DNA from 3 places in the Bacillus sp. NEB1478 genome. Region 2 is predicted to be linked to each of the others. Evidence: riboswitches for the same ligand, from Rfam matches in the RefSeq annotation. Region 2 holds a riboswitch; each other region holds the start of a gene.

Region 1 (3,289 bases), 170 kb from region 2:
ATTTAATTTTATTGGTGCATCACCAAAAAGATATATTCTCGTAGCTAATCTAGTTTCACAGGAATTGACAAAGTAATATGTAATAAAGCAAAGCAGCTGGTGATATTCCAGCTGCTTTTTTCGGATGAATCACGACGTAGTGACAAATAAAGGTTTTAAGTATAAGAGCAGCTAATGATGACGGATAGGACTTGGCGTCAGCCTGCTTTTCTTTGCTGTATTTGTTTAAAAATCTTATAAAAAAGGAATGTGTACAAAATAATGTTGGAACGTTTAAATCGTATTCAATGTATACAAACTTAGAATAAACAACTAGAAAGCAGGAGATGCAGCAATGAAAAAGGGCCTTGTGGTCATACTTGTTTGTCTATGTATCGTATTATTAGGTGTTTTTGCTTTTGCTAAAACACTCAACATTCCGTCAGCATTTGCAACAGTAGTAGACATCGGCTGGTCAAAAATCAAATCGATGAACGAAAAAGATGTTGAAGTAGCGGCGCTTGGAGACTCATTGGCGTATGGACTAGGAGATGAAGAGGATCATGGTTACATAGGAGATGTAAAATATAGATATGAATCATCTACAAATAAAACGATGGTAGTAAAAGATTATGGTGTTCCAAATGCGACAAGTACCGACTTACTCCAAAAGTTAAATAATGAACAGATTAGAAGTTCTGCAAAAAGTTCTGATATTATTTTTGTTAATATTGGTACAAATGATTTTTTGGAAACTACGAACCATTTGACGAATTTTAATGAAAAAGAATTAAGAGTTAATCAGCAAGTTTATATGAAAAACCTAAACAACATACTAAATATCTTACAGAATCAAGAAAATCCTAAAACGATTTATATATTGGGAATCTACAATCCAAAGGTTAAGTGGGCTGATATGGACACGATAAACAAAACGGTAAACGATTGGAATCAATCTACCATTCAAGTAACAAAATCTCATAAAAACACAGCTTACATTAGAACGGATGATATCTTTATCCAAAGGGATAAACAAAAATATTTTTCAGATAAACTTCATCCAAATAAAAAAGGATATGCGTTGATTGGTAAAAGAGTATTCAATACGGTAAAACAAAAAAGTAAATAATACCATTGACTCATATATGATTTATTTGTTATTCTACTTATCGTTGTGAAAATTTAATATAAATCCTCACATTAATCTCGGTGAGGTAGAGGTTGCGCTAATTATCAGTAAGCTGTTTGAGGCAAGTGGTGCCAGTGATAACAGTCTGAAAGGAATTAGTGCCGAAATGTTTCATTTTCCACTTTAATGGAACATTGGGGCTGCATTGAATAAGTGCAGAACTGTCGCAGGAATATCCTGCGTTGAGCTATCAGGGATTAGTGAGGGACTATCTATAACCACGCATGGTCTTTCTATGTGTGTTTTTTTATTTTTAGGGGGAGATTTTACAGCATGAAGAACACAAAGTGGAGTTTTTGGTTATTAACGGCTTTTGTCGTTGGAAATATGGTTGGTTCAGGGATATTTATGCTTCCAAGTACATTAGCCCAAACAGCCAGTCCTTTAGGGGTTACAGCAGCTTGGTTAGTTACAGGCTTTGGTGTATTAATGATTGCACTAGTCTTTGGATCTTTGTCAATAAGACGCCCTGATTTAACAGCAGGACCTCAAAGTTATGCCAGAGCACTGTTCACGAATCCTAAAGCAGGGAATGTAGCGGGATTCAGTATGGTATGGGGTTATTGGGTAGCCAACTGGATAAGCAACGTAGCCATCATTACAAGCTTTGCAGGGTATTTATCTACATTTTTTCCGATCATGAAGAGCAACAAAATTGTAGCAACTGTTTTATCGCAGCCGATTGAACTCGGTAAACTAGTTACTTTTATTGTTTGTACGGCATTGCTTTGGTTTACTCATTTCATTCTTGTAAAAAGCATGAATGTTGCTGGTAAACTTAATTTTATTGCCACTGCTTCAAAAGTAATAGGATTTATGCTCTTTATTGCAGCAGCACTTTTTGCCATTGAATCAACATTGCTTGCAAATGGTTACTTTGCAGTAGTGGATGACCAAGGTGTTTCTCATGGATTAGGCAGCCAGATTAAGATGGGTGCTATCGCCACACTTTGGGCATTCGTTGGAATTGAATCGGCTGTAGTTTTATCAGGAAGAGCTGCTTCACAAAGAGATGTTAAGAAAGCAACGATCGTAGGACTTATAATTGCACTAAGTATTTATATGATCACAACGATTTTAACGATGAATGTACTTCCAAGAGAAGTTCTTATGACATCAGACAAACCGTTTGTTGATGTATTATCAGCTTTAATTGGAGATACAGGTGCATCACTAATGGGACTGCTGGCTGTCATCTCGCTATTTGGCTCTACAATCGGATGGATATTGTTAAGTTCAGAAGTACCTTATCAAGCAGCTAAGTCAGGTGTTTTCCCAGCTTTCTTCGGAAAGGCGAATAAGAACGGCAGCCCTGTAAATGCCTTGTCCGTTACAAATATCATGTCACAGATCTTTATTTTTTCCACCATTTCAGGAACGATCAGTGAAGCTTATATGTTTTTAACGACTTCAGCTACACTGGCGTATCTTATTCCGTATTTAATTTCAGCTATATTCTTCTTAAAACTTGTTTTAAAAGGAGAAACATACGACCTCATGCAAGGATCAAGAGTAAGAGATGGTCTAATCGCCATGTTCGCTATGATTTACTCGGTATGGGTCATCATTTCAGGAACAGCTGATATTAAAACGTTCTCTTTAGGAATTGGGCTATTTTTATTCGGATTTATTGTTTATCCAATATTTAATCGTTTTACAGCTAAATAATTTACCGGAAGAAAACCTCATCAATTCGAGGTTTTCTTTTTTTTCCTTATACAGTATAATGTGACATAACTTCATAAGCTCGTATAATCGCAGGGATATGGCCTGCAAGTTTCTACCAAGCCCCCGTTAAGGGTTTGACTACGAGTGACGCAAATTTATTTCTGATCACCCAATACATAAGGGTGTATTGGGGTATTTTTCATTCCGTTTATGCTAACCGGAGGATTGCTTCACTCTTAAGAGAGAAGCTGCCTCCGGTTTTTTAGTTCTTAAATTTAATAAGAGGTGAGCCCAATGAATTTTTTAGAAAAGAAAATATGTGAAGAAGGAATTGTATTATCTTCAACTGTGCTGAAAGTAGATTCCTTTTTAAATCATCAGATTGATCCAAGATTCATGAAAGAAATAGGCAGTGAATTTGCTGATCGGTTTAAGAATGACGATATCGATAAA
Region 2 (3,289 bases):
GAGTGCTAACGTGGATATAATCTGATTTTTCGTAGTTATATACTAAAACACTGCTTCAAATGGTATAAAAAATGAGTTAAATATGAACTTAGAGAATGTGTGTTTAAGTATTCGTTAAAATACAATAGATAAAATAATTTTAGAATTAAAAAGAAGGCGCAAACGTGTATAATACACGTTTGCGCCTTCTTCTTTTTATTTTATTCTTCCCAGACTTTAACTTCTTTCATTACGTCGCCTTGCTTAATACGTAAAACAGTTTCCATACCTTCTGTTACTTGTCCAAAAACAGTGTGAACACCATTCAAGTGCGGCTGCGGCTCGTGCACGATAAAGAATTGGCTCCCACCAGTATCACGGCCAGCGTGAGCCATTGATAGAGAACCCGCTACGTGTTTGTGAGGATTTCCTTCTGTTTCACATGGAATAGAATATCCTGGACCGCCTGCACCAGTACCCGTTGGATCTCCGCCTTGTGCTACAAATCCAGGGATAACACGGTGGAAAGTTACACCATTATAGAAACCTTCGTTAGCAAGCTTTTCAAAGTTTTCTACTGTTCCTGGTGCTTCTTCATGATAAAGATCGAACAAGATTTTTTCGCCATTTTCAAATTCAATTGAACCTTTTTTCATCGTTAACTACCTCCTAAACTTCATTACAAATACCATTGTACGGTGAAAAGGCATGTCCGTAAACTAATTTACACAAAAACCTTCGTTTTTAAAGGCAGGTCTTGTCTGATAAGGTCCTCGTATGTCTCACGTTTTACTACTAGCTGTTCTTCTCCATCTTCAACAAAAACTACAGCAGGACGCTGTATGCGGTTATAATTGTTAGCCATACTGTATCCATATGCACCCGTACAAGTAACAGCTAAATAATCAGAGTCATTCACTTTCGGAAGTGCCAAATCCCAGATCAGCATATCTCCGCTCTCACAGCATTTACCTGCAATAGAAACGATATTCGTAAGTTTTTCATTCATTTTGTTTGCTGCATAAGCATCATATTTCGCCTGATAAAGTGCTGGACGAATGTTGTCCGTCATTCCGCCATCAACAGAAACATAATGGCGAACACCTTCAATCTCTTTTTGAGAACCAATAGAGTAGATCGTTGTACCAGCATCTCCTACAAGCGACCTTCCTGGTTCAATCCATATTTCAGGCATTTTTTTCTTTTTAAACTTGCTCATTTGATTTGTAACTTCTTCAATCATCGACATAACATATTGTTCTGGTTTAAGGGGTGTATCTTCAGAAGTATATTGAATTCCAAATCCACCGCCAAGATTCACTACTTTTGGAAAATAATCATAAGCATTTTCCCAAGTCTTAAAATGACTGAACAGTTTTTCAATTGCCAAAGTAAATCCTTCAGTTTCAAAAATCTGTGATCCAATGTGGCAATGAATCCCCAAAACGTTTAAATAATCACTATTCATTACTACTTCCTGTAAAGCTTTGTCTGCCTGACCGTTTCCTAAATCAAAGCCAAATTTTGAATCTTCTTGGCCAGTAATAATATAGTCGTGTGTATGTGCTTCAATGCCAGGTGTTAAACGAAGCAGTATATTCACTTTATGATCTAGCTTTTTACATAACATTTTTAATAGTTGGATTTCATGAAAGTTATCCACCACAATACACCCAATATTAGATTTAAGAGCAAATTCCAGTTCATCAGGACTTTTGTTATTGCCATGGAAGTGGATTCTTTCTGCAGGAAATCCAGCTTTGAGTGCGGTGTAAAGCTCTCCACCTGAAACTACATCCAGACTTAATCCTTCTTGCTCCATCAACTGAAAAATAGCAATTGATGAAAATGCTTTGCTCGCATAAGCAACCTGATAACCGATACCTTTTTCCTCAAAAGCTTTTTTGAAGCCTCTTGCTCTGTTTCTTATAAGTGCAACATCATAAAGATAAAGTGGAGTTCCGTATTTTTTAGCCAGTTCAACGGTATCTGCTCCTCCGATCCAAAGATGTTCATTTTCTCCTACCTGTGCTGTACCATGTAAATTCATGACTCTTTCCCCTCTCCATTTTGCTGGAGACTTCAATCCCGACAATACAAAAAGACAGCCGCAATTAAGGCAGGCTGTCATTAACCGTACCCTCAGTCGGAATAGCTCTCCACTACAATTGTAGTGACAGTCCATTGCTTGTTCAGCAATGACCCAGCATAAAAAGAAATGGATCTCTTTTTACACTTCGGCAAATTGACCTTTCGTCATATTTCATCGTCTTCCATAAACTCCATATGCTACTTATTCGTTTTGCGCCTCTACCTCATATGAGGCATAATATTGAATTAGTTATGAATTTTATCACATATTTTTATTCTCGGCAACCAGCCATCTAATTTGTTGGCTGTTTTTTCTGATCTTGAGGATGTAAAATACTGGGTCTGCTTTTGGATAATGGAACAGCTACTCGAATAACAATCTGCAAGAAAGCTTTCGGATTAAATGGAATGAACGGCCAAAGATAAGGAGTATTTAAATTTTTTATTGTACCTAAGTACAATATGAAAACCGTAATTCCTATCATATATCCCGGAACATTAAATAAGACGACAAGTAAGATTAACCCAAGTCTAATTACTTTATTAGCAACACTCAGTTCATAACTTGGCGTAGAGAAAGAACCTATTGCAGCTATCGAAACGTATAATATGACTTCCGGGACAAACAAACCTACGTCAATCGCAATCTGTCCGATCAAAACTGCTGCGATTAATCCCATAGCTGTTGAAAGGGCACTAGGTGTATGAATAGCTGCAGTTCTTAATATATCAATTCCTATTTCTGCAAAGATAATTTGCACGAATAATGGAATATTTGTTTTTTTATTTGGACCGATAAAATCAATAAAATCAGGCAGTAATCCTTTATGCATGGAAAACAATAACCACATCGGTACTAAAAAAATCGACATAATCATACCGCTGAAGCGGATCCATCTTAAAAATGCACCTATAAATGGTGTCTGCCTGTATTCTTCAGCATGCTGCACATGATGGAAAAGGGTAGTAGGTGCGATAATGACGCTTGGAGAAGTATCAGTGATAATCAGCACATGGCCTTCCATTAGATGCTGTGCGGCAACATCCGGTCTTTCTGTATATCGGACAAGCGGAAAGGGGTTCCAGCCTTGTTTAACAATAAATTCTTCAATCGTTTTATCCGCCATCGGAATACCGTCTATCTCAATACCGTTTAATTCTTTTTTAATCGTTTCCACTAGACCCGGATCAGCAACATCCTGAATATAAGAGATACATA
Region 3 (3,289 bases), 460 kb from region 2:
CTGAACTTCTTGGTAAGGAAGAAAGAAATATTCTATATTGGGCTGGCAGACATCTAGCCAGAAAATATCCTTTACATACAATGGAAGAAGTACACGCCTTTTTCAATGAAGCAGCATGGGGCACACTAGAAATGATCGAGGCATCAAGCAGCGAAATGGTCTTTTCTTTAAACTCTTCACTCATTGAACAGCGATTGCAGAATTTTCATAATCAAACCTTTAGTTTAGAAGCAGGTTTCCTCGCTGAACAAATTCAGCTGCAAAAAAAGTGCACGACAGAAGCTTTAGAATCTATCAAACGAAATAAAATTTCTTTCACTGTACAGTGGGATAAAAAGGATACGATTGATTGATAAGGGGCTGACCCAAAAGTATAATAACTTTTGCGGTCATGCCTCTTTTTTTATTATCATGGTTTGATATTTTTGTGGATTTGTCGAATTTTGTTCACTTTTGTCATTTCGGGAGTATTTGAATAAAACTCGTTGGATTATGGGCAAATCTCGTTGAATTATAATCTATTTCCGTTGGATTACCCTGCGATTGCTCTATCATTCATAGGCAAATCGCAAATAGGTAAGCGTAATAAAGTCCGAATCTAGGATAATATAAATGAAACAAGAAAAAAAGACCCTAAAAGGCATTATTTTACGCCTTTTTCGGATCTAACTTTTCATTTTTCAGCTCACGAATTTTGAACAGGTACACGTGCGTCTAATTCAAAAATATCATGCAGTGTTTCAATAGATTTAACCATGTCATCCTGCTTCACTACTGTAGAAACTTTAATCTCTGAAGTACTGACCATTTTTATCAAAATGTTTTGATCTGATAAAGCCTTGAACATTTTTGCGGCAACTCCATGATTCGAAATCATACCTGAACCGACGATAGATACTTTTGCCAGACCACTCTCATAGCTAATTGATTCAAAACCTAATTTATCCTGAAACCCTGCCAATACTTCTTGGGTTTCTGACAATACGCTTGTTTCAATCGAAAAAGAAATATTTGTTTTTTCTTCATTCATTACATTTTGAATGATGATATCAACATTTATTCCATTACTTGCTAAAATAGTAAATAGATCAGAGAGTGAGTTAATATTATTCGGCATGTTAGAAACAGTAATTTTCGTTATATTTCCTTCAAACGCCAAACCTCTTACCATTAAGTTTTGTTCCATAGATGATTCCTCCTCAACTAATGTTCCACGTTCATCACTCATACTGGATCTGACTTCTAACGCAATTTGATAATTTTTAGCAAATTCAACTGCCCTCGGATGCAGTACTCCCGCTCCTAAGTTAGCCATTTCCAGCATTTCATCATAAGAAATGGATGGGATTTTTCTCGCGGTCTTTACAACACGCGGATCTGTTGTGAATACACCTGTAACATCCGTGTAGATATCACATCGATCAGCCTTTAGTGCTGCAGCTAAAGCTACAGCTGTAGTATCTGATCCGCCTCTGCCTAATGTTGCAATATCATTCGTTTCAGAGATAACCCCTTGGAAACCGGCAACTACAGCTATATGTCCGCTTTTCAGTAAGTCCTCTATCCGTTTAGAGTCAATATCTAGAATTCTCGCATTTGAAAATGTATTTTCCGTCTGTATACCCGCTTGCCAGCCAGTTAATGACTGTGCTTTATACCCTTGCTGATGGAGGGCTATCGTTAACAAAGCAATTGTAATCTGCTCACCTGTAGTAAGGAGCATATCCATTTCTCTTTTTGATGGATTAGGACTGATTTCTCCCGCTAGTCTCACAAGTTCATCAGTTGTCTTTCCCATTGCCGATACAACGACAACCACTTCATTCCCATTATCTACTTCATTTATAACTCTTTTAGCGACATTTTGAATCCGTTCAACAGACCCAACACTCGTACCGCCAAACTTTTGTACGATTCTCCCCATTTTCTCCCAATCCTTTCCTGATGTGAATTCTATCTCCAGATTAGAAACAAAAAAGCAACAATAAGGAAAAAACCCTATTGTTGCTGTATCCGTAGCAAGCCAAGTTTGTTTCCCCTAGTGAGATAGTTCTCCACACAAATCCTGGGGGGACTTGTGTGACAGCCCTGTATTTATTCAATACAGGTCCAGCATAAAAGGTAAGAAGTCCAATTACACTTCGGCAAAAATCCCCTTTCCTCCACCCTCAAAAGAGCTTCTTCTCTTCAGATGGTCTACTATTGGTTTTTGCTCCTCTACCATCACTTCTATTGAAGCATGGCATATTTATAAAGTTGGGTTTATTTTAACAAAGTTAACGTAGTCCTGCAACTACTCATTTGACTGGAGTGTCTTGGAAATTTCTTCAGCAACTGCCCTTGGAATTCCGGCTTCCTGGATTTCTTCAACTGTAGCCTCTTTCATTTTCTTAAAGGATCCAAAATGACGAAGAAGTAATTTTTTACGTTTATCACCAATACCCGCAATACCATCTAAGGAAGATTCGAACATACTTTTCGATCGTACTTTTCTATGAAATGTGATAGCAAATCGGTGTACTTCATCTTGAATTCTCTGAAGTAAATAAAACTCCTGGCTATTTCTAGATAGATGAATCATTTGCGGCGGATCACCCAACCATAACTGTGAAGTTCGGTGTTTTTCGTCCTTTGATAGACCCGCTACCGGTATGAACAAATTCAATTCGTTCTCCAATACGTCCTGAGCAGCGGCGATTTGTCCTTTTCCACCATCAATAAGTATTAAACTCGGAAGTTCCCCTTCTTCTTTTAGAAGTCTTGAATATCTCCTTCTGACTACTTCTTTCATAGATGCATAGTCATCAGGACCTTCGACTGTTTTAATTTTATACTTTCGATATTCTTTTTTATATGGTTTTCCGTCAATAAACACAACCATCGCTGAAACAGGATCAGTTCCGTGAATATTCGAGTTATCGAAAGCTTCTATTCGATATGGAGGAGCAATCCCCATTTTCTCTCCAAGATTTTCAACTGCTTTAACTGTTCTAGCCTCGTCGTGTTCAATTAATGCAAACTTTTCATTAAGTGCCAGCGTTGCATTTTTAGTTGCTAATTCAACGAGTTCCTTCTTCTGTCCCTTTTTAGGCTGCAAAACTCTTACATTTAAAAGCTGCTGAATAAGATTAGCGTCTACAGGCTGCGGCAATAAGATTTCTCTAGGCAGTAAATGATTCTTCTGCAAATAAAACTGACCGATAAATGTAAGTAAATCTTCATGCGCTTCTCCGTAAAAAGGAAAAACAGAAATATCTCTTGCAATCACCTTGCCCTGACGGATAAAAAA

Evidence for each region. A riboswitch is a leader RNA that binds a small molecule or an ion and turns the genes downstream of it on or off. The one in region 2 is predicted to bind lysine.
Region 1: another riboswitch for lysine. It lies ahead of RGB74_RS09305 (amino acid permease); the one in region 2 lies ahead of lysA (diaminopimelate decarboxylase).
Region 3: another riboswitch for lysine. It lies ahead of RGB74_RS05985 (aspartate kinase); the one in region 2 lies ahead of lysA (diaminopimelate decarboxylase).

Annotation. Positions count from the first base shown of each region.
Region 1 is NZ_CP134049.1:1,882,019-1,885,307, reverse strand. It holds gene RGB74_RS09315 (class D sortase) at 1-76, shown strand, start outside; gene RGB74_RS09310 (GDSL-type esterase/lipase family protein) at 335-1,108, shown strand; lysine riboswitch at 1,187-1,366, shown strand; gene RGB74_RS09305 (amino acid permease) at 1,442-2,836, shown strand; purine riboswitch at 2,896-2,997, shown strand; gene RGB74_RS09300 (xanthine phosphoribosyltransferase) at 3,131-3,289, shown strand, end outside.
Region 2 is NZ_CP134049.1:1,709,250-1,712,538, reverse strand. It holds gene RGB74_RS08395 (peptidylprolyl isomerase) at 201-635, opposite strand; gene lysA (diaminopimelate decarboxylase) at 704-2,029, opposite strand; lysine riboswitch at 2,124-2,300, opposite strand; gene RGB74_RS08385 (spore germination protein) at 2,364-3,289, opposite strand, start outside.
Region 3 is NZ_CP134049.1:1,250,746-1,254,034, reverse strand. It holds gene RGB74_RS05990 (YslB family protein) at 1-353, shown strand, start outside; gene RGB74_RS05985 (aspartate kinase) at 686-1,924, opposite strand; lysine riboswitch at 2,040-2,228, opposite strand; gene uvrC (excinuclease ABC subunit UvrC) at 2,294-3,289, opposite strand, start outside.